2 regions of the Mammaliicoccus sciuri genome follow, and region 1 is predicted to be linked to the other one. Evidence: predicted binding sites of a transcription regulator. Region 1 holds the regulator's gene; the other holds the start of a gene.
The links. Region 1 encodes NrdR, which represses ribonucleotide reductase genes. Its sites were predicted from a motif close to AACACNATATATNGTGTT; they were not measured.

Region 1 (17,363 bases):
TCATAGATAATCAATTAACTTATGTAGGTTATGAAATAGATGATCTAACTGAAAATGCTTTATTTGAAGAAGTTATGTTTTTACTATGGAATTTAAGATTACCAAACAAAGAGGAATTAGCAGAATTAAATGAGAAACTACTAGGATATATGACTCTAAACCCTAGAATGTATACACATTTTGAAGATTATGCGACTGATAAAGTTCATCCAATGACTGGATTACGTACTTCATTATCATATTTAGCACATTTCGATCCAGATGCTGAAAAATTTGATGAAGAAATGAACTATGAACGTGCAATTAGAATTCAAGCAAAAGTTGCATCATTAGTAGCAGCATTTTCTCGTGTAAGACAAGGTAAAGAAGTTGTAAAACCTAAAAAAGATTTAACATATGCAGCAAACTTCTTATATATGTTAAGAGGTGAAGTTCCAACTGATGTTGAAGTAGAAGGTTTTAACAAAGCGTTGATTTTACACGCTGACCATGAATTCAATGCTTCAACATTCACAGCACGTGTAGCAGTTTCGACATTATCTGATATGTATTCTGGTGTGACAGCAGCAGCTGGCGCATTGAAAGGCCCATTACATGGTGGTGCTAACGAACAAGTTATGAAAATGTTAACTGAAATTGGCACTGTCGACAAAACTGATGATTACATTAAGGAAAAAATCGCAAACAAAGAAAAAATTATGGGCTTCGGACACAGAGTATATAAAAATGGTGATCCGAGAGCGAAGTACTTAAAAGAAATGAGTCGTCGTATTACGGATGAATCAGGTCAAAAAGAATTGTTTGAAATTTCATTAAGAATTGCTGAAATTATGAAAGAAGAAAAAGGATTATTACCTAACGTTGACTTCTACAGTGCAACTGTATATCACAGCATGGGTATTGATCACGATTTATTCACACCAATATTTGCAATTAGCCGTATGTCAGGTTGGACAGCTCATATTCTTGAACAATACAGAACAAATAGAATTATGAGACCAAGAGCTGAATATACTGGTGAACTTGATCGTAAATATGAACCAATTGAAAACCGTTAATTTAATTAATATAATATAACTAACAAATTTAGATGGAGGAATCATATAATGACAGCAGAAAAAATTACAACAAATCAAGGCGTTCTAAATGTTCCAAATAATCCAGTTATCCCATTTATTATCGGGGATGGAATTGGACCAGATATCTGGAATGCTGCAAGTAGAGTATTAGATACAGCTGTAGAAAAAGCATATAATGGCGAAAAGAAAATCGAATGGAAAGAAGTATTAGCAGGTCAAAAAGCATTCGATGAAACAGGTGAATGGTTACCAAACGAAACTTTAGAAACGATTAAAGAATATTTAATCGCTATTAAAGGTCCATTAACTACACCAATTGGTGGCGGAATTCGTTCATTAAACGTTGCTTTACGTCAAGAGTTAGATTTATTCACTTGTCTACGTCCGGTACGTTGGTTTAAAGGTGTTCCTTCACCAGTTAAACGTCCTGAAGATACAGATATGGTTATCTTCCGTGAAAATACTGAAGATATTTATGCTGGTATTGAATTCCAAGAAGGCTCAGATGAAGCTAAAAAAGTTATAGACTTCTTACAAAATGAAATGGGTGCTAAAAATATCAGATTCCCTGAAACTTCAGGTATCGGTATTAAACCAGTTTCTAAAGAAGGTACTGAAAGATTAGTAAGAGCAGCAATTAACTATGCATTCGATAATAATCGTAGAAATGTTACATTAGTTCATAAAGGTAACATCATGAAATTCACTGAAGGTGCATTCAAAAAATGGGGTTACGATTTAGCTGAACGTGAATTCGGAGATCGTGTATTTACTTGGCAACAATATGATAAAATTGTTGAAGAAGAAGGTAAAGATGCTGCTAATAAAGCACAATCAGATGCAGAGGCTGAAGGTAAATTAATTATCAAAGATTCTATCGCTGATATCTTCTTACAACAAATTTTAACACGTCCTGCTGAATTTGATGTAGTAGCTACTATGAACTTAAATGGTGACTACATTTCAGATGCATTAGCAGCTCAAGTTGGTGGTATTGGTATTGCACCTGGTGCAAACATTAACTACGAAACAGGACATGCAATTTTCGAAGCGACACACGGTACAGCTCCTAAATATGCTGGTTTAGATAAAGTTAACCCTTCATCAGTATTATTAAGTGGTGTATTAATGTTAGAACACTTAGGTTGGCAAGAAGCTGCTGATAAAGTAACTCAATCTGTTGAAGCTACAATTGCTTCTAAAGTAGTAACATATGACTTTGCTCGTTTAATGGATGGCGCAACTGAAGTTAAATCTTCAGAATTCGCTGATGAATTAATTAAAAATTTACCATAATAGATGTTATTTGAGGAAGGTTATTTAATAACCTTCCTTTTATTATAAGGAGATGAACAACATGGCAAGAAAGAAAATTTCAATTATTGGAACAGGATTTACTGGCGCTACAGCTGCATTTATAGCAGCTCAAAAAGAGTTAGGTGATATTGTACTTGTTGATATGCCTCAATCTGAAAATCCAACAAAAGGTAAAGCGTTAGATATTGCAGAAAGTGCACCTGTATTAGGCTTTGATTCAAAAGTAACGGGAACTGCTAATTATGAAGATACAAAAGATTCAGATGTCGTCATTATTACAGCGGGGATTGCAAGAAAGCCTGGAATGTCACGTGATGATTTAGTACAAACAAATCAAAATGTTATGAAATCCGTAACGAAAGAAATTGTTAAATATTCACCTAATTGCGTTATCTTAGTCTTAACAAATCCAGTTGATGCAATGACTTATACAGTATATAAAGAGTCAGGATTTCCGAAAGAGCGCGTGATTGGTCAATCTGGCGTATTAGATACTGCTAGATTTAGAACATTTGTTGCTGAAGCATTAGATCTTTCTGTTAAAGATGTAACAGGATTTGTATTAGGTGGTCATGGAGATACAATGGTTCCACTTATTAGATACTCAGCAGCTGGTGGCGTACCTTTAGAAAAGTTATTATCTGAAGAAAAAATTACTGAAATTGTTGATAGAACAAGAAAAGGTGGAGCTGAGATCGTTAACTTACTTGGTAATGGTTCAGCATATTATGCTCCAGGAGCAGCTTTAATTGAAATGACAGAAGCAATATTGAAGGATCAAAAGAGAGTATTACCTTCAATTGCTTATTTAGAGGGCGAATATGGTTATCAAGACATTTATTTAGGTGTACCAACTGTATTAGGTTCTAATGGTATTGAAAAAGTCATTGAGTTAGACTTAACTGACGAAGAAAAACAATTACTAGATGAATCTGCTCAATCTGTTGAAGCAGTGAAGAATATTTTACAATAAAATAACAGTTAAAAGACGCATTCTGCTTTGAATGCGTCTATTTTATTTAGCTAGTGTTAACTTTTTGTAAAGTTCTCTAAATAACCATTATTTTTTTAATAATTTAAGTTATAATTATATTAAATCGCTTAAGGAGGACCTTGAATGTCACAAAAAGTATTGGTAGTAGACGATGAGCAATCTATCGTTACATTGCTTAAATATAATATAGAACAAGCTGGTTACCAAGTAATTGTAGCTTATGATGGAGTTCAAGCGTTAGAGAAAGTAAATGAAGAGAAACCAGATTTAGTAGTATTAGATGTAATGTTACCTGAGAAAGATGGAATTGAAGTTTGTAAAACGATTCGATCAGATAAAAACCAAGTTCCGATTCTTATGCTTACAGCTAAAGACGATGAATTTGATAGAGTGTTAGGTCTAGAATTAGGTGCAGATGATTATATGACTAAACCATTTTCACCTCGTGAAGTTGTAGCACGTGTTAAAGCTATATTAAGACGCGTTGGGCAAGTTGAAAATAAAAACTTAGATGAAGATGAAGATATTATTCTTGGTGCAATTAGAATTAGACCAGACTTCTTTGAAGTGTATAGAAATGATGAATTATTAGAATTGACACCAAAAGAATTCGAACTTTTACTTTACCTTATTGAGAGACAAGGTCGTGTGATAACTAGAGAACATATGTTGAATTCTGTCTGGAATTATGAATTTGCTGGAGACTCTAGAATAGTCGATGTGCACATTAGTCATTTGAGGGATAAACTTGAAGAAAATCCTAAGCAACCTCAATTCATTAAAACGGTGAGAGGTTTAGGCTATAAGCTAGAAAGACCTAAGAATAATGATTAAGTTCTATAATAAATTACTAATTATACTTACAACGGTTACTGTTGTAAGTTTTCTTATATTAGGTTTTTTCCTTCATAATTCTAGTTACGATTTAATTTCTAAACAACAGCAAAAATTATTAAAGACTGAATCCAAAAAAGTTTATGATATTGCAAAAAATAATCCTGAAAATCTTAAAGATATTTTGAGTGTGTTTAATCAAGATATTTTACTGCAAAAAGATGGACGTGTGTTATATAGTTCAAGTAAAAAAGATACAAACATATTTAATCAAAATAAAAAGCAAGCTTTATCTGATGCAAAAGCATTTGATGAATACTTCGCAGTAGATAAGTCAGAATCTGAAGTCATGTATGCAAGAACGTATGGTGATTATACAGTTGTCATTGCAAAACATACAGATACGATAGCAATTATTCAAAAAGATATCTGGAAATATTTATTAATAGTCTTATGTTTTACATTACCTTTAATCTATTTTGTCGTTCGATATATTAACACTTCTTATATTCATCCAATTAAAGAAGTGACATATGCTACTAAATTATTAGCTTCTGGTAAATATCGTGTCAGAGTGCCAGAAAGTAATGTGAAAGAAACGAAAGAACTCTTTGTTAATACGAATGAACTTGCTAGAACATTAGATAATTTAAATAATGAACAGAAATTGCAACGTAATCGATTGGAAACGACTTTAGAGAATATTCCAAGTGCAATTTTAATGTTAGATAGAGAAGGTTATATTGTCATTGCAAACAAAACGTATCATGACTTATTTGATAGAGACAGTTATTCTGAAGGACAGTTATTTAAAGAAGCAATGCCTAATGTTGAGATTATACAGATGATGAACGAAGCTTTAAAATTAGAAAAACCTATGTATGAACAAGTCGAAATGTATATCAATGATGTACATAATAAGTTCTTTGAAGTTTCAGTTATTCCAGTATTATCTCGAAAAAAACGAAATCTATTAGGTTTAGTTGTCGTTATGCATGATATAACGAAGTTGAAAAAATTAGAACATATGCGAAAAGATTTTGTGGCTAATGTATCTCATGAATTAAGAACACCAATTACATCGATAAAAGGATGTGCTGAAACATTATTAGATGGTGCTAAAAATAATCCTGAATCGTTAGATATGTTCTTAAATATCATGTTAGATGAATCTAATCGAATTCAATCACTTGTTCAAGATTTACTCGAGTTATCAAAAATCGAACAAAATAGCGAGATACCGAAAGAACAAATATCATTAACAGAAATTGGTGAACATTCGATTAATACAGTATCCAATGTTGCTACTAAAAAAGATATTCACATTACAAATCGTATTGATAAAGAAGTGTATGGATACGGAGATAAAGATAAGTTAACACAAGTGTTGATTAATTTATTATCGAATGCCATTAGTTATTCACCGAAATCTAGTGAAGTTATTATAACGATTAAAGAAGTAGATGATGGTCAAATCATTTCTGTGAAAGATAATGGTATAGGTATATCTAAAGATGAACAAAAACGAATTTTCGAAAGATTTTATCGTGTAGATAAAGCGCGTAGTAGAGATTCAGGAGGAACAGGACTTGGTTTATCCATTACGAAACATATTGTAGAAGCACATAATGGACAAATCAAAGTAGAATCAGAAGTTGGAAAAGGATCTAACTTTATTGTGAAACTCTTTAATAAGTAATCTTCATATAATCTTTACAATTTATTCATATTGAATTAATCATGAACAAATAGAATAAAGATAGACCCCTTCATTTTGATGATTATGCGAAATACATTGCGTATTTCGTTTTTTTTTGTGAAAAATTAAAGGTTGGTGTAACAATTAATATCATTAATCTATGATAACGTTTTATTTATGCGAAACAATCTTATTATATAGTGAGATATGATAAAATATAATCAATATAAAGATGGAGGTATCTTATCGTGGAAAAATTGGTACTGATTGATGGTAATAGTTTATCATTTAGAGCATTTTTTGCTTTGCCGTTATTAACAAATAAAGCTGGCGTTTATACGAATGCTATATATGGTTTTACGATGATTTTAGATAAAATAATTAAAGAAGAAGAACCAACTCATTTTATGGTTGCTTTTGATGCTGGAAAAACAACCTTCAGAAATAATATGTACAGTGAATATAAAGGTGGTCGTGAGAAGACGCCTGATGAATTAAGAAGCCAATTACCATATATCCGTCAACTTGTGGAAAGTTATCATATTAAACATTATGAATTAGAAAATTATGAAGCGGATGATATTATCGGTACATTATCTCGTGAAGCAGATGAGAAAAATATTAAGACAATCATCATTACGGGTGACCGAGATTTAACTCAGTTAGCAAGTGAAAATGTAACGATTTATTATACTAAAAAAGGTGTAACAGATATTGATCATTATACGCCTGAATTTATCGCTGAAAAATATGATGGTTTAGTACCTAACCAAATTATTGATATGAAAGGGCTTATGGGTGATAAGTCAGATAATATACCAGGTGTGCCTGGAATTGGTGAGAAGACAGCGATTAAATTACTGAAACAGTTTGAGACTGTAGAAGGTGTTTATGAAAATATTAATGAGTTAAAGAAATCAAAAATGAAAGAAAAATTAATAGATAACGAAGACAATGCTAAGTTAAGTAAAGAGCTTGCTACGATTAATCGTGAGTCGCCTGTAGAAGTCACAATTGATGACTTGAAGCTTACGGATCAAAGTAATGACGAGAAGATAAAGTTATTTAAGACATTAGAATTCAAACAATTGTTTGATCAAATGGATGCAAGTGCTGAAGCAACAGATGACCGAGAGATTAAATACTCAACTGATATTGATGACTTTGATTTTGATAATGTAACTGAAGCGGCTATTCATTTTGAAACGAACGAAGCTAATTATTTAAAAGCAGATATACTTGGATTTGCGATTCATGCAAATGACGAAACTTATGTTGTTTCTCCTGATGTTTTAAAAGAACATAAAAAATTACAGCAATGGCTTGAAAATGATCAAGTAACATTTGCAACTTATGACGCTAAAAAGACGATTATAATATGTAAAAGATTAGGTATTGAAATTAATGGAATTCAGTTCGATACAATGTTAGCGAGTTATATTTTAGATCCTTCTAGAACAATTGATGATGTATACTCAGTCGTATCAGAATTTGGCATTTATTATGTACCGAATGACGAAAGTATATATGGCAAAGGTAAAAAGTTACACGTCCCAGAACAAGATATGCTTTTTGAAAGTATCGCTAAAAAGGTAACGGCAGTTTATGAAACAAAAGATAAAATGATACAATTACTAGATGAAAAAGATCAATTGAGTTTACACGATGACTTAGAATTACCGTTAGCACGTGTATTAGCTGAAATGGAATATATCGGTATAACGGTTGATAAAGATACTTTAGTTGAAATGCAAGAAGACTTGAAAGTACGTATCGATAAATTGATTGAAAAAATTCATCATCATGCCGGTTTGGAATTCAATATTAATTCACCAAAACAGTTAGGTGTCGTATTATTTGAAGATTTAAAACTACCAATTATTAAAAAGACAAAGACTGGATACTCAACTGCAGTTGATGTGTTAGAACAATTGCGTAATGAACATCCAATTATTGAAGATATATTAGTCTATAGACAGCTCGCTAAACTTCAATCTACTTATATTGAAGGATTGCAAAAAATGATTACGTCTGAAGGTAAGATTCATACGAGATTTAATCAAACATTAGCTCAAACGGGTCGTTTAAGTTCTGTAGATCCTAATCTACAAAACATACCTATAAGATTAGAAGAAGGTAGAAAAATTAGAAAAGCATTTAGACCAAGTAAAGAGAATCACGTTATATTTGCTGCTGACTATTCTCAAATCGAATTACGTGTATTAGCAGATATTACTGGTGACGAGCATATGAAAGAAGCCTTTACTGCTAATGAAGATATTCATACGACAACTGCAATGCGTGTGTTCAATGTCAGTAAAGACGAAGTAACTTCAAATATGAGAATACAAGCAAAAGCAGTTAACTTTGGTATTGTGTATGGTATTAGTGACTATGGTTTAAGTCAAAGTTTAGGCATTACAAGAAAAGCTGCTAAGCAATTTATTGATGATTACTTAGATAGTTTCCCTAAAGTAAAAGAATACATGGATACAATCGTACAAGATGCTAAACAAAAAGGTTATGTAGAAACGCTACTTCATAGAAGAAGATATACACCAGACATCACAAATCGTAACTTTAATCTAAGAAGTTTTGCTGAGAGAACAGCTATGAATACACCAATTCAAGGTAGTGCAGCGGATATTATTAAATTAGCAATGGTACAATTTGCGAACAAAATGAAAGATAAAGATTTTAAAGCTAAATTATTATTACAAGTACACGATGAGTTAATATTTGAAGTACCAGAAGATGAATTAGAAGCATTCCAACCGTTTGTAGAAGACATCATGGATAATGCACTCGAGTTATCTGTACCATTAAGTGTAGAATCTAGTTCAGGACAAACTTGGTATGATGCTAAATAATAATAGGAAAGAAGATTATATATGCCAGAGTTACCAGAAGTAGAAAGTGTTAAAAAAGTGATAGAACCTAAAATTGTCGGTGCCACAATACAAAAAGTAACATTTTCAGAAAAAGTTGAAGTGGGCAAATCGACAGGTAAAGAAACAATTATAAAAGGTAGTTCATTAGCTGTATTCAAAGAACGTACTGAACATTACAAGATTATGAGTGTCTATCGTAGAAGTAAATATATTTTTATGGAAATTGATAACGGTGAAAATGGCAATGTTATCATGTGTCACTTCGGTATGACGGGGGCATTCTTTACAGTTCCAGAATTAAGTCATATTGAAGTTGATAATCATAGAAAGCATTGGCACGTTATATTTGAATTAGATAACGGATTACAGCTTATTTACACAGATATTAGAAGGTTCGGTGAACTAAGAGCATTGGAAGATTTAAGTGAATATCCTTCAGTCTTAAAAATTGCACCAGAACCGTTTGTAGAAGAAGCGTACCAACATTACTTAAATAAAGTATTGTCAAATAAATTTATAAATAAACCAATTAAAGTCGCGATATTGGATCATACAGTTATATCAGGTTGCGGTAACATTTATGCTTGTGAAGCCTTGTTAAGAGCTGGCGTTCTTCCGATGAGACCAGTGAAAGACTTAACTTCAAAAGAACGTAAAGCGGTCTTTGATGAAGTGGTTAACGTGTTAAAAGAAGGTATTGATAACGGAGGTTCAAGTATATCTGATTACTATAATGCAGATGGTGAAAAAGGGACAATGCAAGAAAAGCATAGAATATATGGTAAAAAAGTGTGTGGTCAATGTGGCGGGCAAGTATTACAAAAAGTCATTGCTACAAGAAATACACACTATTGTCCAAATTGTCAAAAGTAGGTGTAAAAATGGCGAAAGTAATAGGTTTAACTGGAGGTATTGCAACTGGAAAGTCTACAGTATCTCGTATTTTAAAAGATAAAGGGTTTTGTATAGTAGATGCCGATGTAGCTAGTCGAAAAGCAGTCGAAAAAGGTAGCGTTGGTCTACAACAAGTTAAAGAAGTATTTGGAGAAAAAGCGATTATAGATGGTGAAATGAATAGACAATATGTTGGATCTATTGTATTTAAAGATCCGACAATGCGAGAAAAACTAAACAATATCATTCACCCAATAGTAAGAACAATAATGGATAAAGAAAAAGAAGCGGCATTAAGTCATGGTAAAAATGTCATTATGGATATTCCGTTATTGTTTGAGAACAAACTGCAAAATACAGTCGATGAAACATGGTTAGTTTATACAGATGAAGAAACTCAAATACAACGACTTAAAGAACGTAATCAGTTAAGTGATGAAGAAGCAGAAGCAAGAATTCAATCACAAATACCAATAGATGAAAAGAAAGCATTAGCTGATTGTATTATTGATAACAATGGATCTTTAGACGACTTACACTATAATATTAATGCTTTACTTAAAAGTAAGGCATTAAATCTTTAAAATTAAATAAGATTAAAATGAAAGTGGATGAATAGCATTTGTTATTCATCCACTTTTTTAATTTATTTTAGAAAAAGATAATAGAAAACGTTTTCAACAAACTTTTAATGTGATATACTAATTGCAACAAATAGTATATCACATTAAAAGGGGTTCTCGACTATGAAGAAAAATATCGCAATTAATGGTTTAGGAAGAATTGGAAGAATGGTCTTAAGAGGTGCACTTAAATCAAATGATTTAAATATTGTGGCTATTAATGCTTCATATCCACCAGAAACAATTGCTCATTTAATTAAATATGATTCTACGCATGGCAAATTAGATGGAGAAATTAAAGCAGTTGAAGATGGCATCATTATTGATGGTCATAAAATTTTACTTGTATCTGAAAGAAATCCTAAATTATTACCGTGGGGAACTTTAGGAATTGATATTGTTATAGAAGCAACTGGTAAATTTAATCATGGAGATAAAGCTATCGCACATATTGACGCTGGCGCTAAAAAAGTTATTTTAACGGGGCCATCTAAAGGTGGACATGTTCAAACAATTGTTAGAGGTGTGAATGACGATGCACTCGATTTAAATGATTTTGATATTGTGTCAAATGCATCTTGTACAACAAATTGTTTAAGCCCAGTAGCCAAAGTTTTAAATGATACATTTGGAATCGAAAATGGTTTAATGACAACTGTACATGCATTTACGAATGACCAAAAGAACTTAGATAATCCTCATAAAGATTTGAGAAGAGCACGTTCTTGTACGGATAGTATCATTCCAACTTCAACAGGTGCAGCAAAAGCATTGTCACTTGTACTACCTGAATTAGAAGGTAAAATGCATGGAATGGCATTAAGGGTACCAACGTCTAATGTTTCACTAGTAGATTTAGTTGTGGATTTAAAACAAAATGTAACAGTTGAAGAAGTAAATGAAGCATTACGTCAAGCTAGTAATGGACCATTAAAAGGGATTATGGATGTTAATGATGAGCCACTTGTTTCAATTGATTTCAAAACGAATCCACATTCAGCAATCGTTGACGAACAATCTACAATGGTCATTGCAGATAATAAAGTGAAAGTACTTGCTTGGTATGATAATGAATGGGGCTACTCAATGAGAGTTGTTGAACTAGCAGAACAAATTGCTCAAATACTTTCAGAAGTGAGAGAACAAAAAATTTCATAAGTGATATAAGTTACAATTAAAACGTAATGTGGTAAATTAAATACCGCATTACGTTTTTTATTTAATAATAATACTGTTAAGTATCTATAAGTGCATTTTGAAAAGTAGTGAGCGTTTAAAAAAATAACAAACTACTGTATAATCAATCTATGTAATAAGTATATAAGGGGTGAAACGAATGAGATGTCCAAACTGTAAATATGAAAATTCCAAAGTTGTAGACTCTAGACACGCGGATGATTTAGTAGCAATTAGACGACGAAGAGAATGTGAATCATGTGGATTTCGTTTCACAACTTTTGAAAGAGTAGAGCTCACACCTTTAATCGTCGTAAAAAAAGACGGCGCAAGACAAACATTTAATAGAGATAAAATATTAAACGGTTTAGTACGTTCTTGTGAAAAAAGACCGGTTGCTTATCAAAAATTAGAAGAAATTACAAATCAAGTTGAAAAAGAATTAAGATCTGAAGGTAACACAGAAGTATCTTCAAATGATATCGGTGAAAAAGTTATGGAACATTTAATGGATGTCGATCAAGTATCTTATGTAAGATTTGCATCAGTATATAGAGAATTTAAAGATGTCGATCAATTATTAAAGTCTATGCAAGGCATATTGAAAGACCGAAAGTAAGGTGAGTATTAATGGCGGAATATTTTAGTGGTATCAAGCCAAGTGATGGCTTCTATGTTGAATCGAATTATAATTATACACATGTACATCAGGATATATTAGTTAGTTTATATACGCCATTAATCGGAACTGATGCAATTGGTGTTTATTTATATTTATCGCAGTTTAATTATCATCATGAAACAGAAGCGTATAATCATTATACAATTATGAATGATTTAAGAATTAATCTGTCTAGCTTTAGAGATGCTTTAGACTTGTTAGAGGGTATCGGCTTACTGAAGACGTATTTTAAGACGAATCAAGAAGCGCAATCATTTATTTATCAATTAGAGCAACCTGCTACAGCAGAGCAATTCTTTAATGATCCTTTATTATCTGTATTTTTATATCAACAAATTGGTAAGGCGAGATATATTAGGTTAAAAAATAGATATAAAGATGACAGTGTGACGACACAAGGCTTTCATGAAGTGACTAAGAGCTTTACTGATGTATTTAAAGTGCCAAAGTTGACGAATGTTGAACAACAAGATGATATCAATATTCGACCTGAATATAAAAGTAAAGGACTCGATTTGTCAGACGTTCAATTTGATTTTGAAATGTTAGAATTATTGTTGAGTAATCATTTAATTTCTAAAGAGATTTTAAATAAACAGACGAAAGAAGTCATCATACAAATCGCTACGTTATACGGTATTACACCGGTTGAAATGAAATCTATTATCTTAAAATCCATTACAGAGAACCAAACGATTTCACTACAAGATTTAAGAAAACATGCGCGCACAATCTATCAAATCGAGCATGAAGGTAAATTGCCGACTTTAGATTTAAAAAATGAAAAACCTAAAGTAAATACGCATTCTGAAAACAGCGAAGTGAACTCTTTGTTGTCATGGTTTGAATTGTTGGATACGACAAGTCCAATAGACGTGTTATCATCATTTACGCAATCTGAACCAACAATTGCACAAAAGAGAACTGTTGAAGATATTATTACACGCGAAAAATTACCGTATGGTGTAATTAACATCTTGTTAGAGTATGTAATGTTTAAAAATAATATGCAATTACCGAAAGCATATATTGAAGAAATTGCTTCGAATTGGAAGAAACTTAAATTATCTTCAGCTGAAGAAGCCTATCATTATGTTAAAAATCTTGATAAACAAAAAGCTGAGAAGAAAAAAGAACGTAAAAATAATGCAAATAACCCTTATAAATTAAAATCAATTGAAAAGACACCAGAATGGTTATTAAAACAAAAATCTTCTGAATCAACTAAAGAAGAGAAACAAAATGATCATGAATCTGATGCTGCGTTTGAAAAAAGAAAACAAGCGCTTCAAAAAGAAATGGAAGCTTTTTGGAAAGAAGGTGATCAATAATGGAACCACTTGGACAACATTTAAAACAAAATAAAGATTTTCAAAAACGATTAGAAAAAATTAAAAAAGATACATTGTCTCATAAAGAGGTAAAGGCATTTTTAGAAGAACATCAATCTGAATTAACGAACGAAATGATTGATAGAGATTTAGATCAATTACAAGCGTATAAAGATCAATCGAAATGTTGTGAGAAATGTGGTAGTTATGGCACTTGTATCAACTTTGTGAAAGGTCATGTACCTGAACTATACATTGAGAATGACCACATCAAAACAAGATACTTACCTTGTCCGAATAAAATTGAATATGATGAACAAAGGTTTGAATCAAGTTTAGTGACATCATTCCAAATGCCAGAAGAAACGTTGAAAGCGACAATTAAAGATATCTACATCGAAAATGAGTCTCGAATGCAAATCATTAAGAAAGCTATGGATATCTGCAATAAAATCGTAGCAGGTGAAGAAGTTAAAGGACTATATATACATGGATCATTCGGAACGGGTAAATCATATATATTAGGTGCAATTTCAAATCAGTTAAAAGTCAAAAAGCAACCTTCTACAATTATATATTTACCTGAATTTATTAGAGTGCTTAAAAATGGATTTAATGATGGTTCGTTCAGTAGTCGATTTGAAGCGGCTCGTGAAGCTAAAGTATTGATGTTAGATGATGTTGGTGCAGAAGAACTGACGCCATGGGTCCGTGATGAAATATTGGGTCCATTATTGCATTATAGAATGGTCCATAAATTACCTACATTCTTTAGTTCAAATTTTAACTTTGAAGAATTAGAATTTCATTTGAGCAAAACACGCCAAGGTTCAGAAATAACGAAGGCTAGTCGAATAATGGAACGTATTAAAACAATCTCTGAACCATATGAGCTAGATGGTAAAAACTATCGCGCTTAATTTTAGCTTGATATTTTACAGTAGAGTTGTATAATTGAATTATCTTAAATGAATATACAAATTTAGAGGACATGACGTCTATAAAGCATTCACAGAGAGTCTCATTGAGCTGAAATTGAGATAATGCAATATAAATGGTTACTCCCTCAATACATGATGTGTTAATCCACATTCGGCTCAAGACCGTTATCTTATGTAGAGTTATCGTACTTATACGTTAAGTGCGTTAATGAGGGTGGTACCGCGAGAGATTTCGTCCCTTTGGATGAGGTCTCTTTTTTGTGTTCTTTAATAAAAAAGAGGAGGAAGTCGTTATGAGTGAGATAAATATTAAGTTTCCGGATGGTAATGTGAAAGGGTTTGAACAAGGCACAACTACTGAAGAAATCGCTCAATCTATTAGCCCAGGTTTAAGAAAAAAAGCTGTAGCTGGTAAATTTAATGGACAATTAGTAGATTTAACAAGACCTTTAGAAAATGATGGGGAAATTGAAATCGTTACACCTGGAAGCGACGAAGCTTTAGAAGTGTTAAGACATTCAACTGCACATTTAATGGCACAAGCTTTACAAAGATTATATGGAGATGTGAAGTTTGGTGTAGGTCCTGTAATCGAAGGTGGTTTCTACTACGACGTTGATACAGAACATAAAATTTCTAGTGACGACTTTGAAACAATTGAAAAAGAAATGAAACAAATTGTGAATGAAAACTTTAAAATTGAACGTAAAGTTGTAAGTCGCGATGAAGCGAAAGCATTCTTTAAAAATGATGAATATAAATTAGAGTTAATCGATGCTATTCCTGAAGACGAAAATGTAACACTTTATTCTCAAGGTGAATTTACAGATTTATGTCGAGGCGTACATGTTCCTTCAACTTCAAAAATTAAAGAATTCAAATTGTTATCTACTGCAGGTGCTTATTGGAGAGGTGACTCAAACAATAAGATGTTGCAACGTATTTATGGTACAGCATTCTTTGATAAAAAAGAATTAAAAGCATACTTGAAAGTATTAGAAGAAAGAAAAGAACGTGATCACCGTAAAATTGGTAGAGAACTAGAATTATTTACTACTAATCAAGATGTTGGTGCTGGATTACCTTTATGGTTACCAAATGGTGCGACAATTAGACGTGAATTAGAACGTTATATTGTAGATAAAGAAGTCGCAATGGGCTATGACCACGTGTATACACCAATTATGGCTAATGTAGATTTCTACAAGAGATCTGGACATTGGGATCACTATCACGAAGATATGTTCCCTCCAATGGATTTAGGTAATGAAGAACTTGTGCTTAGACCTATGAACTGTCCACATCACATGATGATTTATAAAAATAGTCGTCATTCATATAGAGAGTTACCAATTCGTATAGCTGAATTAGGTATGATGCATAGATATGAAGCAAGTGGTGCAGTATCAGGTTTACAACGTGTTAGAGGTATGACTTTAAATGATGCGCATATCTTTGTTCGTCCAGACCAAATTAAAGAAGAATTTAAACGCGTTGTTAACATGATTCTTGATGTGTATAAAGATTTTGGTTTCGAGGATTATAAATTCAGATTAAGTTATCGTGATCCAGAAGATAAAGAAAAATACTTCGACGATGACGAAATGTGGAATAAAGCACAAGCGGTTCTTAAAGAAGTAATCGATGAGATGGCATTACCATATGAAGAAGCAATCGGTGAAGCGGCATTCTATGGCCCTAAATTAGACGTTCAAGTTAAAACAGCAATGGGTAAAGAAGAAACACTATCTACTGCTCAAATAGATTTCTTATTGCCACAAAAATTTGATTTAACTTATATCGGTAATGATGGTGAAGAACACCGTCCAGTTGTTATTCATAGAGGTGTAATTTCTACTATGGAAAGATTTACTGCATTCTTAATAGAAGAAACTAAAGGTGCATTCCCACTTTGGTTAGCACCAAAACAAGTGGAAATTATACCTGTAAATGTTGACTTACATTACGATTATGCAAGAGCATTAAACGATGAATTAAAATCTCAAGGTGTACGTGTTCATATTGACGACCGTAACGAAAAAATGGGATATAAAATTCGTGAAGCACAAATGAAAAAAATACCGTACCAAATCGTTGTCGGTGATAAAGAAGTAGAAAACCAAGAAGTAAATGTACGTCAGTATGGATCTAAAGATTCAAAAACTGTTGAAAAAGACGAATTCATCTGGAATATAGTGGATGAAATTCGACTAAAAAAGTAATATCCTATTGAAATTTCTGGAATCATCGGGTATAGTTTTAATAGTGAAATTTAATTAAATATTCCTCAGTAATGAGTTAGAGGTTGCGATGTTCAAGAGTAATTATTCAGAAGCGAAATGGCGCGTATGTTGAAATAATGAAAGGGTGCATCGCCGAAACGAATCATATCCATAATATGGTTTGTTGGGTCAGTGTTTAATAAATACTGGACTGTCACACTAAGTGATGTGCTACCAATTTGTATGGAATGTTCATATATCGGTCGCATATCTCTTGAGATATGCGACTTTTTTAGTGGCTCGATTGTGGAATGGAGAAAGGAAATAGCAATGAATCAAGAAAAATCAACGAACAATATTCAAAGGAAACTCAAAGATAGACATATCTCTATGATAGCCATCGGTGGTTGTATTGGTACTGGTTTATTTATGACTTCTGGCGGAGCGATTAGAGATGCTGGACCGGGTGGTGCATTACTAGCATATGCAATAGTTGGCTTGATGGTCTTCTTCCTTATGACATCATTAGGAGAAATGGCAACTTATTTACCAGTCTCAGGTTCTTTTAGTACTTACGCAACTCGATTTGTCGATCCTTCACTAGGATTTGCATTGGGATGGAACTATTGGTTTAACTGGGTTATTACAGTTGCAGCTGATATTACAATTGCATCTCAAGT
Region 2 (17,363 bases), 550 kb from region 1:
GCAACCATAACCATCAACCATCTCGTCACATTTGTATAATTAACACCAAGGTTAATAGCTTGATCTCGCCCTAATGACAATACATCTAAGTAGTTCTTTATCTTAAAAGCAATGACTATCATAATTAATAAAACAATGCCTGATATCGTAAGTAAACCTTCATTTATTGCACTAAAGCTTGCGAACATTGCACTTTGTATTGATAAGAATTCTTCAGGATCTATCATCATTTCAATAAAACTAGATAAACTAGAGAAGAATGTTCCAAAAACAATACCTAGTAATAATATGAAGAATACATTTTGGTCTTTAGACCTAAACAATATTTGGAATAATAATAAACTAAATAGAATCATACCTACCAATGTAATTAAAAAGTTAAGATGATTGTTGAGTACGACAGTCGATGTTGAACCAAATAAAAATATTAAAGACGTTTTAATAAACATATAGACTGCATCTAAACCAATTATGGATGGTGTTAAAATTCTATTATTCGTGATTGTTTGGAAAATTACTGTTGAAACTGCAATACTGCCACCTACTAATAACATTGCGATAACTTTTCTAACACGTCCGGTTAATTGGTACTCCAATATATTAGGATTAATGTTATAAAGTAAATAAAGTGCTGCAATTAATAGCGTTAACACAGATAAAAGGATTAATTTATGTAGGGGGGTTAATTTATTGAGCATTTCTAGAACGTCCTTTCATCAGCAATACTATAAATATGAAACTACCAATTACACCAATTGTTAAACCAATAGTAATTTCATAAGGGAATATAATTAATCTTCCAATGACATCACAAATCATCACAAACAATGCACCAAATACTGCTGTATGCGGCAATGCATTTTTCAAATGATCTCCTCTAAATATTGAAACTAAGTTAGGAATAATTAATCCTAAGAATGGCATCATACCAACTGTTACAACAACAAGTGCTGTAATAATTGATGCAATGATAAGCCCGATATTGACGACTTTTTGATAATTAAGTCCTAAATTCACACTGAAATCTTTACCCATACCAGCAATCGTAAATTGATTCGCAAATATAAACGCTAAAATCAATAACGGAATACTAATGTAAAGAATTTCATATCTACCACTTGTAATAATTGAGAAATTACCTTGCATAAAATTACCAATACTTTGTACAGCATTTGTACGTAATGCAACAAAAGAAGAAAAACTCGACACAATGTTTCCAAGCATGATACCAACTAACGGTATAAAAATAACATCTTTAAATTGAATTCTCCGGAGAATTTGCATAAATAGAATTGTTCCAAATAAGCTTAATAATGTAGCAAATAATAATTTAAGTAGTATATTGGCTTCTGGAAACACGATAAGAGAAATTAATATACCTAATCTCGCCCAATCCATTGTCCCTGCAGTTGTTGGAGAAACGAATTTATTTCTTGTTAACTGTTGCATAATCAGTCCACAAATAGCTAATGAACTCCCTGAAATAATAATACTGACTGTTCTCGGAATTCTACTCGACACTAAAATATTCTTCTGTTCGTCAGTTAAATTTAATATATGTGAAGGTTTTACTTCTGAAACACCTATAAAAATAGAGAAGAACGTTGCAATTACTAATAATATGATTAAAACATCTAAACGCATTAAAAACTTTCCCATGTCACACCCTACTTCTCTTTAGTTGATAACGATTATCATTATCTCTATTGTAATGAAGAATATGACCAAATGCAATGCTATTTATAAAAAAGAGTGATGGAATTAAATTCCAACACTCTTTTTTAATTATTTTATATTAATATCTTTATTTGGCATTGTGTGTTGATCTCTAGCAGTAACATGACTTGTTACATTGTATTGACCCGCTTCTTTAAATTTGTATTTTAAGGTATACACGCCATCTTTGTTTTCTTTAACTTTCTTCATTTCTGAAGATTTTTTGTCCCCATCTTTAACGATTTCAAACATCACTTCATCTGCATCTTTTACTTTTTCATCTCCAAGTGTCACTTTTGCAGAAAGCTCTACTTCTTCACCACTTTTAGCTTCTTTAGGCACATCTAAAGCGACTTCCAAAGCTTGAGGTTTATCAGAAGACTTATGTTCTGAATGATGATGCTCATCCTCTTTCTTATCATTTCCACATGCTGCTAGTACAGAAATAACTAATACAGTTAATACCCCTAGTAATATTCTTTTCATGAATATAACCCACCTTTCAATTTATTATCTTCATTATAAACAATAAATATCACATAAATTCCAATAAATATTGAAAAATATGTTAACTTTTTATTTTCCATAAAAAAAATAGCCTAGTACAAAATACATGTCCTAGGCTACTATTTATTATTTTACTTTTCATCAAAGATGAAGTCTTCATCTTTAAGTGCTTCTACATTTAATGCTAGTACATAACCGTCACCTTTAACACTAAAGAAGTCATGGTTTTTAGTACTTGTATTTAATGCATTCTCAATGATTGGGTTGAACGCTTTTTCTTCGTAATATGGTTCAAATCCTAAATTAGCTAATGCTTTATTCGCATTATATGTTACGTAGTTCATAACATCATTTGTCAATCCTATTTCATCATATAATGTTTTTGTATATTCGTATTCATTCTTATAAAGTAAATCAAGCATACGATACATTTCTCTATCCGCTTTAATTTGTTCGTCTTGTGACAATTCATTTTTTAAACTTTGTGCATCTAGACCAGTAAATGCACCGTGGATAGATTCATCTAGTAAAATTTTACGGATGATTTCTCCTGAAGTTGTCATACGGCCTTGCCCAGCTAAATATAATGGATAGTAGAAACCTGAGTAGAATAAGAATGTTTCTAAGAACACACTTGATACTCTAGCCATGTATTGATCATAAATTGAAGCTTCTTTACCCCATAATTTATGATAATTACCTACAATCATTTCTGATTTATATTTCAAATGTGGTTCTTCAACAACCCACTTATCTAATAATTCATTTGTTTCACTAGATGGTAATAATGTCGTAAATATATGTGAATAACTTTTCGCATGTATTTGTTCCATCATACCCATAAATGAATACACTGCTTTTTTACGTAAGTCTTTCGTATGCATCATGATTAGAGGCATGCCATCATCAGCTTGATGTGTATCTAATCCAGTAAGACCAGCTAATGCCTTTTTAAAAGCATTCTTTTCAGGTTCTGTTAATGTTTCCCAACTTGCTATATCTTTAGATACTTTAAATTCTGACTCAACCCACATTTGTGAGATGTTTTGACGCCAAAACATATTCGTCATATCTTCTTGTGTATTCCAGTTTACTGCCTTCATGTTAGATCTCCTATCTTAATTAAATTGATTAGATTGCGCAACTTGTACATTCTTCAACGCTTAATAATTTATTTCGTGTATAGTAAAGTGATTTTAAGCCTTTATGGTGAGCATATACGTATAATCTTGAAAGTTCACGTGTTGAAATCTCTGAATTTACATATAAGATTGTAGAAATACCTTGGTCTACATGCTCTTGAATCGTTGCAATTAAATCAATTAATTTCATTTGATCTGTATTAAATGCTGATTTGTAATACCACATTGTTTCAGGTGATAAGAATGGCATTGGGTAAAACGTTTCTGCATTACCATATGTTCTTCTTTCAATTTGGTCAACAATTGGCATAACAGAACTTGTCGCATTTTGTACATATGAAATACTTTGTGTTGGTGCAATAGCAAGTCTATATGCATGGTATAAACCATGTTCTTTAACAGCTTCTGCTAATGCTTTCCAATCTTCTGCAGTTGGAATATCGAAACCTTCAAATAATGCCGCAACATTATCGTATTCAGGTTTAATATCTTGTTGGATATATTTTTCAAAGTATTTACCTGAAGCGTAATCAGATTTATCGAAATCTACATATGTTTCTTGTCTTTCTTTCGCAATTTCCATTGAACGTTCAATAGAATAGTAGTTCATCATCATGAAGAAAACATTTGCGAAGTCTTTAGCTTGCTCTGATTCATAACCAATTTTGTTTTTAGCTAAGAAACCGTGTAAGTTCATAACACCTAAACCTACAGAATGTAGCTCATTGTTTGCTTTTCTTACACCTGGTGCATTTTTAATATCTGTATCATCAGATACAACTGTTAAAGCATCCATACCAATATGTACAGAATCACGGAATTTCTTAGATTCCATCACGTTTACAATATTTAATGAACCTAAGTTACAAGAAATATCACGTTTGATTTCATCTTCAGTACCATAATCGTTAATAATTGACGTTTCTTGTAATTGGAATATTTCTGTACATAAGTTACTCATTTTGATTTGTCCGATATTAGAGTTAGGATGTACTTTATTCGCATTATCTTTAAACATCAAATAAGGATAACCTGATTGTAATTGCGTTTGAGCAATTGTATTTAACATATCACGAGCATCTTTAGCTTTTTTAATGATATTAGGATTTGCTACAAGTTCATCATAGTATTCATCAAGATTAATATCATCAAGTGTCACACCATATTCACGTTCAACAGTATGTGGTGCGAACATATAGAAATCTTTACCTTCTTTAGCCAAATCAAAGAATTTAGATGGCACGATTAAACCAGTAGAAATAGTAGATAATCTAATATCTTCATCTGCGTTCACTTTTTTAGTATCTAAGAATTCTAATACATCATAATGGAAGATGTTTAAGTATACTGCACCCGCACCAGGTCTTTGACCAAGTTGATCAGCATAACTAAAGCCACCTTCAAGTGATTTAGCAACTGGTAATACCCCTTTAGCAACACCTTTAATACCTTTAATAGCTTCACCACGTGCACGCAATTTAGATAAGTTGATTGCTACACCGCCACCAATTTTACTCAATTGTTTAGCTGTTGAATCAATAAAGTTAATTGAATTTAAGCTATCATCTACTTCTATTAGGAAACAACTTACTAACTCACCACGTCTAGCTCTACCAGCATTTAAGAATGTTGGTGTTGCAGGTTGAATACGTTGTTCAATCATACCTTCAACAAATTGTTTAGCTTGTTCAACATTACCTTTAGCTAAATATAGAGAAACAATAATAACGTGTTCTTTATATGTTTCAAGGTATTCTGATTTATCATTAGTCTTCAAAGCGTAATCTTTGAAGAACTTACTAGCTGACATGTAACTTGCAAATTGAAAAGGAATTGAATCTGCAAACTGGTTAATCTCTTTTAATGATGCCTCACTATATTCTTTAAATAAGTCATAATAAAAGTCTTGTTCAACTAAAAAGTGTAAACGTTCAATAGGATCATTGAATTGAATTGTTTTTTCTGCAATTTCTTCTAAATATACTTCTAATGCTTCTTGATCTTTTTCAATATCGAAAAAGCCGTCTTCTCTTCTCTTTGTTACTTTATTGTTTAATTCAATATGATTTTTCTTTTGCTTGTTTATCATTTTCATAGAGATTAACCACCTTTTCCTTAAATTCATCTGCTATAGCTTGGTTACCGTGTAACTCAAATTTCATCAATAAAGGGACATGATATTGATTCGCGATTTCTTCACTAGCTTTCGCGAAATTCTGTCCCCAATTTCTATTTCCACTACCTGCTACTGCTTTAAGATTATGATGATTCACTTTCAAAAAATCTTGTACAGTATCAGGTACTTGGCCAAATCCAATTGTACCTGTAACCATTATAAATGGTTCATTTATTTCATTTGTCTTGTTTGCCTCAGTGAGAGCCATTGTGTCAGACAATCCTGCTCTCTGTATGAACCGTCGTACATTACCAGTTAAAGAGTAATAAATTATCTTCATAAACTTTCACCTACCACATGTAAATGCTTATTCAACTGTATAAATGAAATAAAAAATACAAAAATTGAACACTTTATTCATTTTTATTTCAAATGCACAAAACACAAGATATAGTGTTACGTTTTATAAGCACATACTATATTATGTGATTCATTATAGCACTTTAAATGATTCATAACACTTATAATACCTTATATTTTTTAAAAAAATAGGGTTGACTTTCTTCTTGTTTCGACTAAGCGTTGCTATATCAACATTTGAAAATTGCTTTCATAAAAATTTATTTGTCGAAAACAATCACAGAACAAGTCATATACTTTTTAAAGTGAATTATGATAATATATGTTCATTGATAAAAAATAGAAGGTGTTTACATGAATTCCACAGTAAAAGGAATAATTGCAATACTCATTTCTTCGATTGGTTTTAGTTTAATGGCAGTATTCTTCAGATTATCTGGTGACTTACCAGTTTTTCAAAAATCACTTTTCAGAAACCTCATCGCAATGATTGTACCGATTTACTTTGTCATGAAGTATAGAGCACCATTTTTCGGTAAATTAGAAAATCAACCGTTACTTATTTTACGCTCTACACTTGGACTTATTGGTGTATTACTCAATATTTATGCGATTGATCACATGGTTTTAAGTGATGCGGATATGTTAATGAAGTTAAACCCATTTTGGACTATACTACTTTGTGCGATATTTTTAAATGAAAAAGCACGCAAATATCAAGTAATTGCAATGATTGTAGCGATTCTTGGTGCATTGTTTATAATTAAGCCTACATTTGATTCAGATATGATGCCAGCAATTATCGGTTTATTATCTGGAATTTTTGCTGCAGGTGCTTATACTGCCCTACGACCTTTAGGACAACGTGAAAAATCATATACAACAGTATTTTACTTTTCATTCTTTTCTACGGTTGCATTAATTCCATTTGTCATCTTTACATTTGAACCAATGACACTTTCACAAGTCATCATATTATTGTTATCAGGTGTTTTTGCAACAGTTGGTCAATTCGGTATAACAATTGCCTATAGTTTCGCAGCAGCAAAAGATATTTCAATATTTGTATACGCATCTGTCATATTCAGTGCAATACTCGGTTTCATCTTATTTAAAGAAGTACCAGATTTACTCAGTTATTTAGGATACATTATTATATTCTTAGCAGGCTATTATATGTTCAAGAAAGCCCAAAGAAATCCTAAACCTAAAGAAGCAATTAATAAAGGAGAATCATAATGTCAGAGGGAAGAAACAAAGACGAATTAAAAGATATTACGTTACTAGGGAATCAAAACAATCAATATCATGATCAATACAAACCTGAAGTATTAGAAGTGTTTGACAATAAACATCAAGGTAGAGATTACTTTGTAAAATTCAATTGTCCAGAATTTACTTCTTTATGTCCAATCACTGGACAACCTGATTTTGCGACAATTTATATTTCTTATATACCAAACGTTAAAATGGTAGAATCTAAATCATTAAAATTATATTTATTCAGTTTTAGAAACCATGGTGATTTTCATGAAGATTGTATGAACGTTATTATGAATGATTTAATAGAATTAATGGACCCCCATTATATAGAAGTTTTAGGCAAATTCACGCCACGCGGAGGCATTTCTATAGACCCTTATACAAATTACGGAAGACCAGATTCTAAATACGAAAAAATGGCAGAGTATCGTATGATGAACCACGATTTATACCCTGAAAATATCGACAACAGATAAGAATACAGTATTTAGCCGAGTCATATTCAACATGACTCGGCTTTTAATATACATAAATTTCACATTTCAAAACATATTACTCACCAATTCAGAAAACGCTTACAATTTTAAAAATTTATTCACATTTATCTTAAGCCTTGCCACTATTGACGCTATTATTTTTAATAGTCATTATTGTATGAATATTGTTAATCTTTACCTTGTGTTTATTTTGCGAAAGCTTTACAATTTAACATGTGCCAATTTTAAGTATATCTAAAATTGAATACAGTTTATTATGAGGGGAAGTAAAAAATGGGTAACAAACATTATACTAACGAGGAAATTATCCAAAGTACACCACGTACAGGTTTCTTTGGTCATCCTAAAGGCTTGGCTACATTATTCTTTACCGAATTCTGGGAAAGATTTAGTTATTATGGAATGAAGGCTATTCTTGCCTACTACATTTACTATTCAGTAGCAAAAGGCGGCTTTGGTATTGATCAAGGTTTAGCACTACAAATCGTCTCTATCTACGGTGCACTTATTTATATGAGTGGTGTTATCGGTGGATGGATTGCTGATAGAATTACTGGTACACGTCATGCATTATTCTACGGTGGAATACTCATCATGATTGGTCACATCTTATTATCACTACCAAATAATTTTACATTGCTATTAATTGCACTATTATTCTTAATTATTGGTACAGGATTATTGAAACCAAACATTTCTTCTACAGTAGGTTTATTATATGAAAAGAATGACCCAAGAATTGATTCAGCATTTACTATTTTCTACATGTCAATCAACTTAGGTGCTTTAATTTCACCATTATTAATCGGTTGGTTACAAGTAAACGTAGGCTTCCATGCTGGTTTTGCAGTAGCAGCAGTTGGTATGTTCATAGGTTTAATCATTTATTTCATCACAAACAAGAAATATTTAGGTTTAGCAGGTATCGAAGTACCCGATCCATTATCATCTTCTGAAAAGAAAAAAATGGTCAAAATTGTTGGTATCACTGTTGTAATTATCGCAATTGTTTGTTTCATCCTTAGTCTATTCGGACAATTAACATTGCCTAATTTCGCAAACTTTATTTCAATACTTGGTGTTGCTCTACCAATTTACTATTTCGTAAAAATTTCATTAAGTAAAAAGACTGAAGATTATGAACGTACACGTGTATATGCATATATACCATTATTCATTGCAGCAGTAGCATTCTGGATGATTCAAGAGCAAGGTTCTACAGTATTAGCACAATTTGCAGATACTAAGACACAATTAAGCATGGCTAAATTAACAGGTGGCGCAATTGATTTTAATATACCAGCAGCTTGGTTCCAATCACTTAACCCATTCTTCATTATTATTTTAGCACCATTGTTCTCAGTGTTATGGGTTAAATTAGGTAAATTCAACCCACCTACTGTTTATAAATTTGCTATAGGTGTATTCTTAGCAGGACTTTCATATATTATTATGGTCGTTCCATTATCAGACGCATCAACATTAATTAACCCAGTTTGGTTATTCTTAAGTTTCTTATTAGTAACATTAGGTGAGCTTTGTATATCACCAATCGCATTATCAACAACGACTAAATTAGCACCAAAAGCATTCACAGCTCAAATGATGAGTGTTTGGTTCTTATCAAACGCTATGGCTCAAGGTTTGAATGCTCAAATGGTAAAAATTTATACAAGTATTAGTTCTAATGATTATTTCTTATACTCAGGTATATTCGCAATCATCATTTCAATCATCTTACTTGTAGCAAGTCCAAAAATTAAAACATTAATGGCCGGCGTAAAATAAGACCTAGCCAATTACGAGGCAAGGACAACAAAAGTTGTCCTTGCCTTTTTTTAGTATGAGGAAAGTTTTGATTGGTGGGAGTTAAGTGGTAGTTAGAACGCTGTATCTTCCATTATTCTGAATTCTGGTAATTAGGTAGGCGCTCGCTTAGAGACATTTCTCGGAATTCTGTCCCTAACGACACCACCAAGATCCCATACAAAAATCCTCTCCCTCCCTATACCTATTACACAATTAACTAATATGTGTAAAAATACTTATAATTGATATATTAATTATTTTAGAATATTCGCAATATTAGAACTTATTAAAATTTTATTGAATTAACTAACATATAGGGTTAAAATGTTCTTTAAACTTACCTGACAATCGGGGGAAGTTTAGAAAGGAAGCGATTTTTTATGGGCAAAATGACGCGAGAGGAAATGGTTGAAACTGTCCCTCAACATGGATTTTTTGGACATCCTCGCGGCTTAGGTATATTGTTCTTTGTAGAATTCTGGGAACGTTTTAGTTATTATGGAATGCGTGCAATTTTACTGTATTATTTATACTTTACTGTCAGCCAAGGCGGACTAGGTTTAGATAAAATTACAGCACAACAAATTATGGCCATGTATGGTTCATTAATATTTATGACAGGTATATTAGGTGGTTGGGTAGCTGATAGATTACTCGGCTCTCGTAGATCATTAATGTATGGTGCAGTACTTATTATGCTAGGTCATTTAGTGTTATCATTACCGTTTGGTTTAGGTGCATTTCTTATTTCTATGATATTAATCATTGTAGGTTCAGGACTTATGAAACCTAACATTTCAAATGTTGTGGGTGGTTTATATCCTAAGAATGATAATAGATTAGACGCAGGTTTTGTTATCTTTTATATGTCAGTTAATATGGGTGCTTTATTATCACCACTTATTATCGACAAAGTACGTGTAAGCGTTGGTTTCCACCAAGGATTCTCAATCGCAGCTTTCGGTATGCTTTTAGCTTTAGTAGCATACATTCTATTCCAAAAAAGAAGTCTTGGGGAAGTTGAAAATCATCCTTCTAACCCACTCAATCATAAAGAAAAAGTTAAATACGCTAAAATGTTTACATATAGTGCAATCGGTATTGTTATTCTTTTAGCTATTTTATATTTAACAGGTCATCTTACATTTAATTCAATCAGTTTAATTGTTTTAATTATCGGTATCGTTATACCATTTGTTTACTGGACAATTATGTATAGAAGCCCTGATATAGATCAAACAGAAAAATCAAGATTACTTGCGTATGTACCATTGTTTTTAGCTTCTGTTTTATTCTGGAGCATTCAAGAACAAGGATCAAACGTACTTGGTGTATTCGCACAAGAACATACACAATTAGATTTAAATGCATATGGTATTAATTTCGTGATACCAGCAGGTTGGTTCCAATCTATTAACCCTATCTTCATCGTTCTATTTGCACCAGTTATTTCATTCTTGTGGCAAAAATTAGGTAAATACAATCCTTCTACACCACTTAAATTTGTAATTGGATTAGCGTTTGCTGGTATTTCATTTATTGCTATGATGATTGCAATGATGATGCAACAAGCAGAACTGATGAATCCAATTTGGTTAGTACTTAGCTTCTTCCTTTGTGTTATAGGGGAATTATGTTTATCACCTACTGGATCAAGTGTTTCAGTTAAACTTGCACCAAAAGCCTTTTCAGCACAAATGCTTAGTCTTTGGTTCTTAACGAACGCAACAGCACAAGGTATTAATGGACAATTAGTTAAATTGATTGAGCCATTAGGTCAACAGAACTACTTTGGTTTAATCGGCGCAATCGCTATTGTCGTTTCGCTTATTGTATTATCAATGACACCAAAAATTAAAAAAATTATGCAAGGCATACATTAAGAAGGGAGCAGGACAGAAATCTAATTTGTAAAAAAAGATTTCGTAGTCCCGCCCCGGCAAGGATGACTAGAGTTGAAAAAGCTTGGTACAAGCGCATTTCAATTCAGTCATCTACTGCCAAGATATTAAAAAAGACTGAGACATTACATTATGTCCCAGTCTTTTACTTTATTTATATGATTCAGATAAAGATTCTTTTTGTTTGTTATATTCCCCGTTTTCACCTAAGAAATATGCTTCTACTTCTTTCCAGTTTTGAACTTTTGGCCATTTATCAATATTAATATTATGATCTGCTGCATACATAATAGAATGATTATTGAAGCTTTCTAGTTGTTTAGGATTATCATCAATTAAATAATCTGTATTGACGATACCTTTATCTCCACAAAATACAAAGTGTTGAGGGTCTAAGAATGGCATATGTTCTCTTAGCCAAGCATACTTATCAGCAAATGATGTTGGTACGTCCATCGCTGCTGTAACAATATAAACGTCATAGTATTCATTTAACTTCTGTACAACTTCTACAGCGTTTGGAAATACTTCTAAGTCTCTAAAAAATCCATCTTCTCTTAAAATACTTGTCAAAATACCTTGATGTTCAGGCATCATATTACGGATTTTAGTACCTTTAAGTTCTTCTATAGTAACATTAGAAGAAGTTTCTTCATTGTAACGTCTTAAAAGTTTTTTTATTGTGTCAGCTAGCACTTCATCCATATCGATACCAATTGTTTGCTTCGTCATTATACCTTCTCCTTTATATATCAATGTCTACTAGTATACCAAAGAACGTATTGTCTTTCCTTTATTACGAACTGTGTGTTTTAAAGAATTCTTCTAATACTTGTATCATCTTATCGTTATGTTCACTAAAGCCCATCGTAATACGCACACCATTTGGGAATGGTCTTGTAATAAAGCCTTCTTTAATTAAATAATCATATAATACTTGAGGTTCGTCTGTATTAACGTATATAAAGTTCGTTTGGCTATCGTAAATATGTTCTTTAAATGATGCATTTAAGAATTTTTGGATTTCATGACGATTCTTTGTTGTAATGTCTTTTAAGTAAGCTTGATCTTTAATCGCAGCATCTGCTGCAACAGCTGAAAGTGACGTTACATTGAATGGTAATCTGACAATATCTAATTGGTCTAATAATGATTCATTCGCGATTGCATAACCAATACGTTGTGCTGCTAATCCATACGCTTTAGAAAGTGTACGTAAGACAACGACTTGATTATATTTTGAAAGCAATTCTAAGCTATTTGGCATATCTTCAGCAACAGCAAATTCAATATATGCTTCATCTATTAAAACGATAATATCATCTGGTACTTTTTGAATAAATGCTTCTATTGCATCATGAGACAAATATGTGCCTGTTGGGTTATTCGGATTACAAATCCAAATCAGTTTCGTTTTATCTGTAATTTGTTCATACATTGCATCTAAATCAAAATATCCATCTTTAATTGGTGTTGTTTTAACTTGGGCACTTTCAATAATAGCATGATGTCTATACTGTCCAAATGTCATGTCACTCGTTAAGATTTCATCATCTTTTTCAAGAACTGCTCTTGAAATAATCATAATCACTTCATCTAAACCTGAACCAAAGAATATTTGTTCTTTCTTCACATTGAGAAATGTACTTAAAGTTTCTTTCACTTCAAATTGTTTCACTTCTGGATAGAAGAATAATTCATCTAAATTAGCTTTGATTGCTTCTTTAACATTTGGTGAAGGACCATATAAATTCTCATTTGAAGCAAGTTTGACCATGTCTCCATCTATGCCGTACTTTTCTTTTAATTGTCTCGGAGATAACCCCGGTTGGTATGCTTGTAATTCACTTAATTGTTGCTTCATTTTTAGACCTCCAAGTTGAAATATAAAAACGGTAAACCGAAATTTACCGTTTGTTAATTTATTAGTATTATAGACCTAATCATTTTCATAAATCAATGGTATTTAATCAATCAAGTCATTCTTCTGTAAATATTCTTTCGCGACTTGATAAGCATCTTCATCCTTGATTGTAACTCTATAATTCATTTCTTGCATTTCTTCATCAGATATTTTGCCTTTTAATTTATTCATAGCTTTCACCACATCTGGATGCTTTTTAATTGTTTCTTTTTTCATAAGTGGTGCACCTTGGTATGGTGGGAATAATTTTTTGTCGTCTTCTAAGACAACCATGTCATATTCTTTAAGCTCAGCATCTGTTGAATATGCATCAATTAAATCAATATCATTACTTTCAAGCGCTTGATATCTTAATTTAGGTTCCATTGTTTTAACATCTTTAAAGTTTAAATCATATTTCTTTTGAATACCTTTGTAACCATCTTCGCGGTCATTAAACTCTAAAGTGAATCCAGGTCGAATCTCATCTTCAACTTTTCTTAAATCTGAAATAGTTTTAATATTATGTTTTTCAGCATATTCTTTTTTAACTGCTAAAGCATACGTATTATTATATTTCATCGGTTCGAGCAATTGCATATCAAACTTTTTATCAAGACTATTATTAGCTTGATTATACACTTCTTTCTCAGTTGTTGATTTAGGTGTTTCTTTCGTTAATTCACCAAGGACTGTACCTGTGAATTCTAAATATCCATCTATTTCGTCAGACTTTAATGCATTAAATAGGAAGGAAGTCTTACCCATACCTGCTTTAACTTCAACAGTGTTGTCTGTTTCTTCTTCAATTAAAATCTTATACATATTTGTGATAACTTCTGGTTCAGATCCTAACTTACCTGCTAAAGTCATTTTATCACCTTTTTGAGCAAATAAAGGAATCGTCACAGATAATAAGAATATAACTAATATTGTTCCAAGAATAATTAAAGATTTTTTGTATGAAATTCTTTCTAAAATTCTTAAAAATACATCAAAGAAAATCGCTAAAATAGCTGCAGGAATCGCACCTAGTAATATAAGAGATGTATTATTTCGATCAATACCTAATAATATTAAATCCCCTAGACCACCAGCACCTATTAAAGCTGCTAATGTTGCTGTACCAATAATTAATACCATAGCTGTTCGAATACCAGCCATCATAACTGGCATTGCAAGTGGTAACTCAACTTTAGACAATCTTCTACCAGTCTTCATACCTATACCACGTGCCGCTTCAATCAATGAAGGGTCTACTTCTTTAATACCGGTATATGTATTCCTTAATATCGGTAATAACGCGTATATAACAAGTGCAATAATTGCCGGTATACGCCCTATACCAAATAGCGGAATCATTAAACCTAGTAAAGCAAGAGATGGTATTGTTTGCAATACAGCTGTGATGTTAATAATAACTTCGGCTAGCTTTTTAGTCTTCGTCAGTAATATACCTAACGGAACTGCGATAACGACTGCGATTAAAAGTGCAATAAATGATAATTGAATATGTTCAATTAACGTTTCTAAAAGTTGCCCTTTACGGCTTGAAAGTGTTTCGATTAAGGCATTCATGAAGAAACACCTCTATTCTTTTCAGCTAAATAACTAAACACATATTGTCTAGTCACAATATGACTTGGTGCTGCATTTTCTGAATCCATCACAATTGCTTCGTGTTCTGCTAATAATCCATATATATCGTCAATTGTTTGATCTGGTGATACTTTAGGATATTGATCAATAGATTGTGTATTTACGTCTGAAATTGGTTGCGCAATATCACCGAGCTTCACTTGCTTCAATACATGCGCATCCACATTACCAATAAATGATTTTACGAAATCATTCTTAGGTCGATGAATAAAGTCTTCTGTCGTTCCAATTTGCTCCACATATCCTTGATTCAATAAACAAATACGGTCTCCCATTTTCATCGCTTCTTCAATATCATGCGTTACAAAGACGATTGTTTTTTTAATTTGCGATTGAAGTTCAAGTAAATCATCTTGTAGATTCTTTCTACTAATGGGATCTAGTGCACTAAATGGTTCATCCATTAAAACAACAGGCGGATCGGAAGCAAGTGCTCGAATAACGCCAATACGTTGTTGTTGGCCACCAGATAACTCACTTGGATATCTATCTCGATATGTTTCAGGATCTAAACCAACCATAGTGAGCAATTCATCTACTCTATTAGTAATATCTTTCTTTTTCCATTTCTTCATCTCTGGTACTTGCGCGATATTTTCTTTAATCGTCATATGCGGGAATAGTGCAATTTGTTGGAGTACATATCCAATATCCCATCGCATCTCCGCAACATCATAATCACTTATTGGTTTATCGTTAAAATATATAAATCCTTCTGATAAAGGTATTAGCCTGTTAATCATTTTAAGTGTTGTAGTCTTCCCACATCCAGAAGGTCCTATCAGTACAAAAAATTCACCTTCATTAATATTAAAACTTACATTATCTACTGCTTTCTTATCCCCGTATATCTTTGAAACAGCTTCAAACTTAATCATTAATAGACACCACATTCCTCTTTTTTATCAGTGCTAGAATTTCTTCTATATTATTTACCCTAATTTCACAATAAAATGCCTATTCTTCTTAAATGGGTTGTTTATAATTTTTAATAGTTTCAATAAATATCGGACAATAGTGTTTCAATTTATAACTACCAATACCATCTATTAAAATCATTTCTTTTTTAGATTCAGGTAATCTTTTAGCAAATTGCTCTAAAATTTGGTCAGAGAAAATAGAAAGTGGTGAAACTTCTAATTCTTTACTTAAATCTTTTCTAACTTCTATTAATCGATCAAATAAAGATCTATCAACATCTGTAATTGTTTGGATATCAACGATTTCTTTCGGCTTAGATTTAAATGGTGTTGTCATAATTTCAACTTTTCCACGCAATACATCCATAGCTTCTTGATCAACACTTAATATTTCTTTATGTTCATTTAAATAGCCTTTATAACGTAATTCATCTAGTAAATGATGACATTCATTCGTCGTATAATCTTTTAAAATGCCATAAGTACTGAGTTCATCATATCCTAAAGCTGTTATTTGAGGTGTTTGTTCGCCTCTTAATACTTGTATGATCATATTACGTTTTTCTTTTTGTTTTAACCTTGCGATACAACTTAATATTTTTTGTGCTTCAGTTGTCATGTTATAGGATTTTTCTGATTGTAAACAACTAGAGCATCTGCCACACTCTTCTAATTTTTCATCAGGATTAAAGTAATGAATCATCATCGCTTCTAAACATTTAGTCGTCTTCGTATATTGAATCATTTGTCGAAGCTTTTCGCCTTGCTTTTCTTTATATTCATCATCTGCAGAACTTGAAGAAATGAAGAATTTTTGAAGGTCTATATCACGGTCTGAGAATAATAAGATACATTCACTGTCTAACTGATCACGACCAGCACGACCAGCCTCTTGATAATATGATTCGATATCTTGCGGCATATTATAATGAATCACGAATCTAACATTTGATTTATCAATACCCATACCAAAAGCATTTGTTGCGATTGCTAATTTGATATCATCTTCAATAAATTTACGTTGCGCACGTTCTCTTTCATCTTTTGGTAAGCCTGCATGATACATCACATTCTTAATTTCTAAATCATCAAATGTTTCACTTAATTGTTCGACTTGTTTTCTAGTAGAACAATAAATAATCCCTGATTGATGAATATTTTTCTTCACATAATCTTTAACAAAATTAAGTCTCTGATATGTATTGTTCACTTTAAATGTTAAGTTTTCACGTTTAATAGACGTTTCAACAATATCACTTTCAGCAATTCCTAATTTTTGAGAGATATCTTCTTGTACTTCCTTAGTAGCTGTTGCTGTTAATGCCACCAATCTAAAATGATGAGGCAAGCTCATAACATGTGTAATCACTTCTTGATAACTTGGTCTAAAATCATGTCCCCACTTCGAAATACAATGTGCTTCATCAAATGCGATGAGCTGTACATTACATTTGTTCAACATTTGTATAAACTGCGGTTGATTAAATCTTTCAGGTGCAATATATAGAAATTTCAACTGTCCTGAGACAAGTTCATTCTCTACTCTTTTTTTCTCTTTGGCTGTTAAAGT

Region 2: the regulator NrdR is predicted to act here: its motif matches at 5,922-5,939, upstream of nrdI (class Ib ribonucleoside-diphosphate reductase assembly flavoprotein NrdI).

What each region holds. Positions count from the first base shown of each region.
Region 1 covers NZ_CP094824.1:1,249,685-1,267,047, forward strand. The annotation lists gene MUA60_RS06490 (citrate synthase) at 1-1,058, shown strand, start outside; gene icd (NADP-dependent isocitrate dehydrogenase) at 1,107-2,375, shown strand; gene mdh (malate dehydrogenase) at 2,437-3,369, shown strand; gene MUA60_RS06505 (response regulator transcription factor) at 3,514-4,224, shown strand; gene pnpS (two-component system histidine kinase PnpS) at 4,217-5,923, shown strand; gene polA (DNA polymerase I) at 6,172-8,793, shown strand; gene mutM (bifunctional DNA-formamidopyrimidine glycosylase/DNA-(apurinic or apyrimidinic site) lyase) at 8,815-9,687, shown strand; gene coaE (dephospho-CoA kinase) at 9,696-10,292, shown strand; gene MUA60_RS06530 (glyceraldehyde-3-phosphate dehydrogenase) at 10,455-11,489, shown strand; gene nrdR (transcriptional regulator NrdR) at 11,668-12,126, shown strand; gene MUA60_RS06540 (replicative helicase loading/DNA remodeling protein DnaB) at 12,138-13,520, shown strand; gene dnaI (primosomal protein DnaI) at 13,520-14,440, shown strand; gene thrS (threonine--tRNA ligase) at 14,755-16,683, shown strand; lysine riboswitch at 16,753-16,925, shown strand; gene MUA60_RS06555 (amino acid permease) at 17,014-17,363, shown strand, end outside.
Region 2 covers NZ_CP094824.1:699,203-716,565, reverse strand. The annotation lists gene MUA60_RS03490 (iron chelate uptake ABC transporter family permease subunit) at 1-698, opposite strand, end outside; gene MUA60_RS03485 (ABC transporter permease) at 688-1,659, opposite strand; gene MUA60_RS03480 (FixH family protein) at 1,786-2,202, opposite strand; gene nrdF (class 1b ribonucleoside-diphosphate reductase subunit beta) at 2,355-3,326, opposite strand; gene nrdE (class 1b ribonucleoside-diphosphate reductase subunit alpha) at 3,355-5,460, opposite strand; gene nrdI (class Ib ribonucleoside-diphosphate reductase assembly flavoprotein NrdI) at 5,423-5,821, opposite strand; gene MUA60_RS03460 (DMT family transporter) at 6,196-7,080, shown strand; gene queF (preQ(1) synthase) at 7,080-7,580, shown strand; gene MUA60_RS03450 (peptide MFS transporter) at 7,875-9,389, shown strand; gene MUA60_RS03445 (peptide MFS transporter) at 9,791-11,293, shown strand; gene MUA60_RS03440 (5' nucleotidase, NT5C type) at 11,462-12,043, opposite strand; gene hisC (histidinol-phosphate transaminase) at 12,108-13,175, opposite strand; gene MUA60_RS03430 (ABC transporter permease/substrate-binding protein) at 13,278-14,792, opposite strand; gene MUA60_RS03425 (ABC transporter ATP-binding protein) at 14,789-15,751, opposite strand; gene recQ (DNA helicase RecQ) at 15,840-17,363, opposite strand, start outside.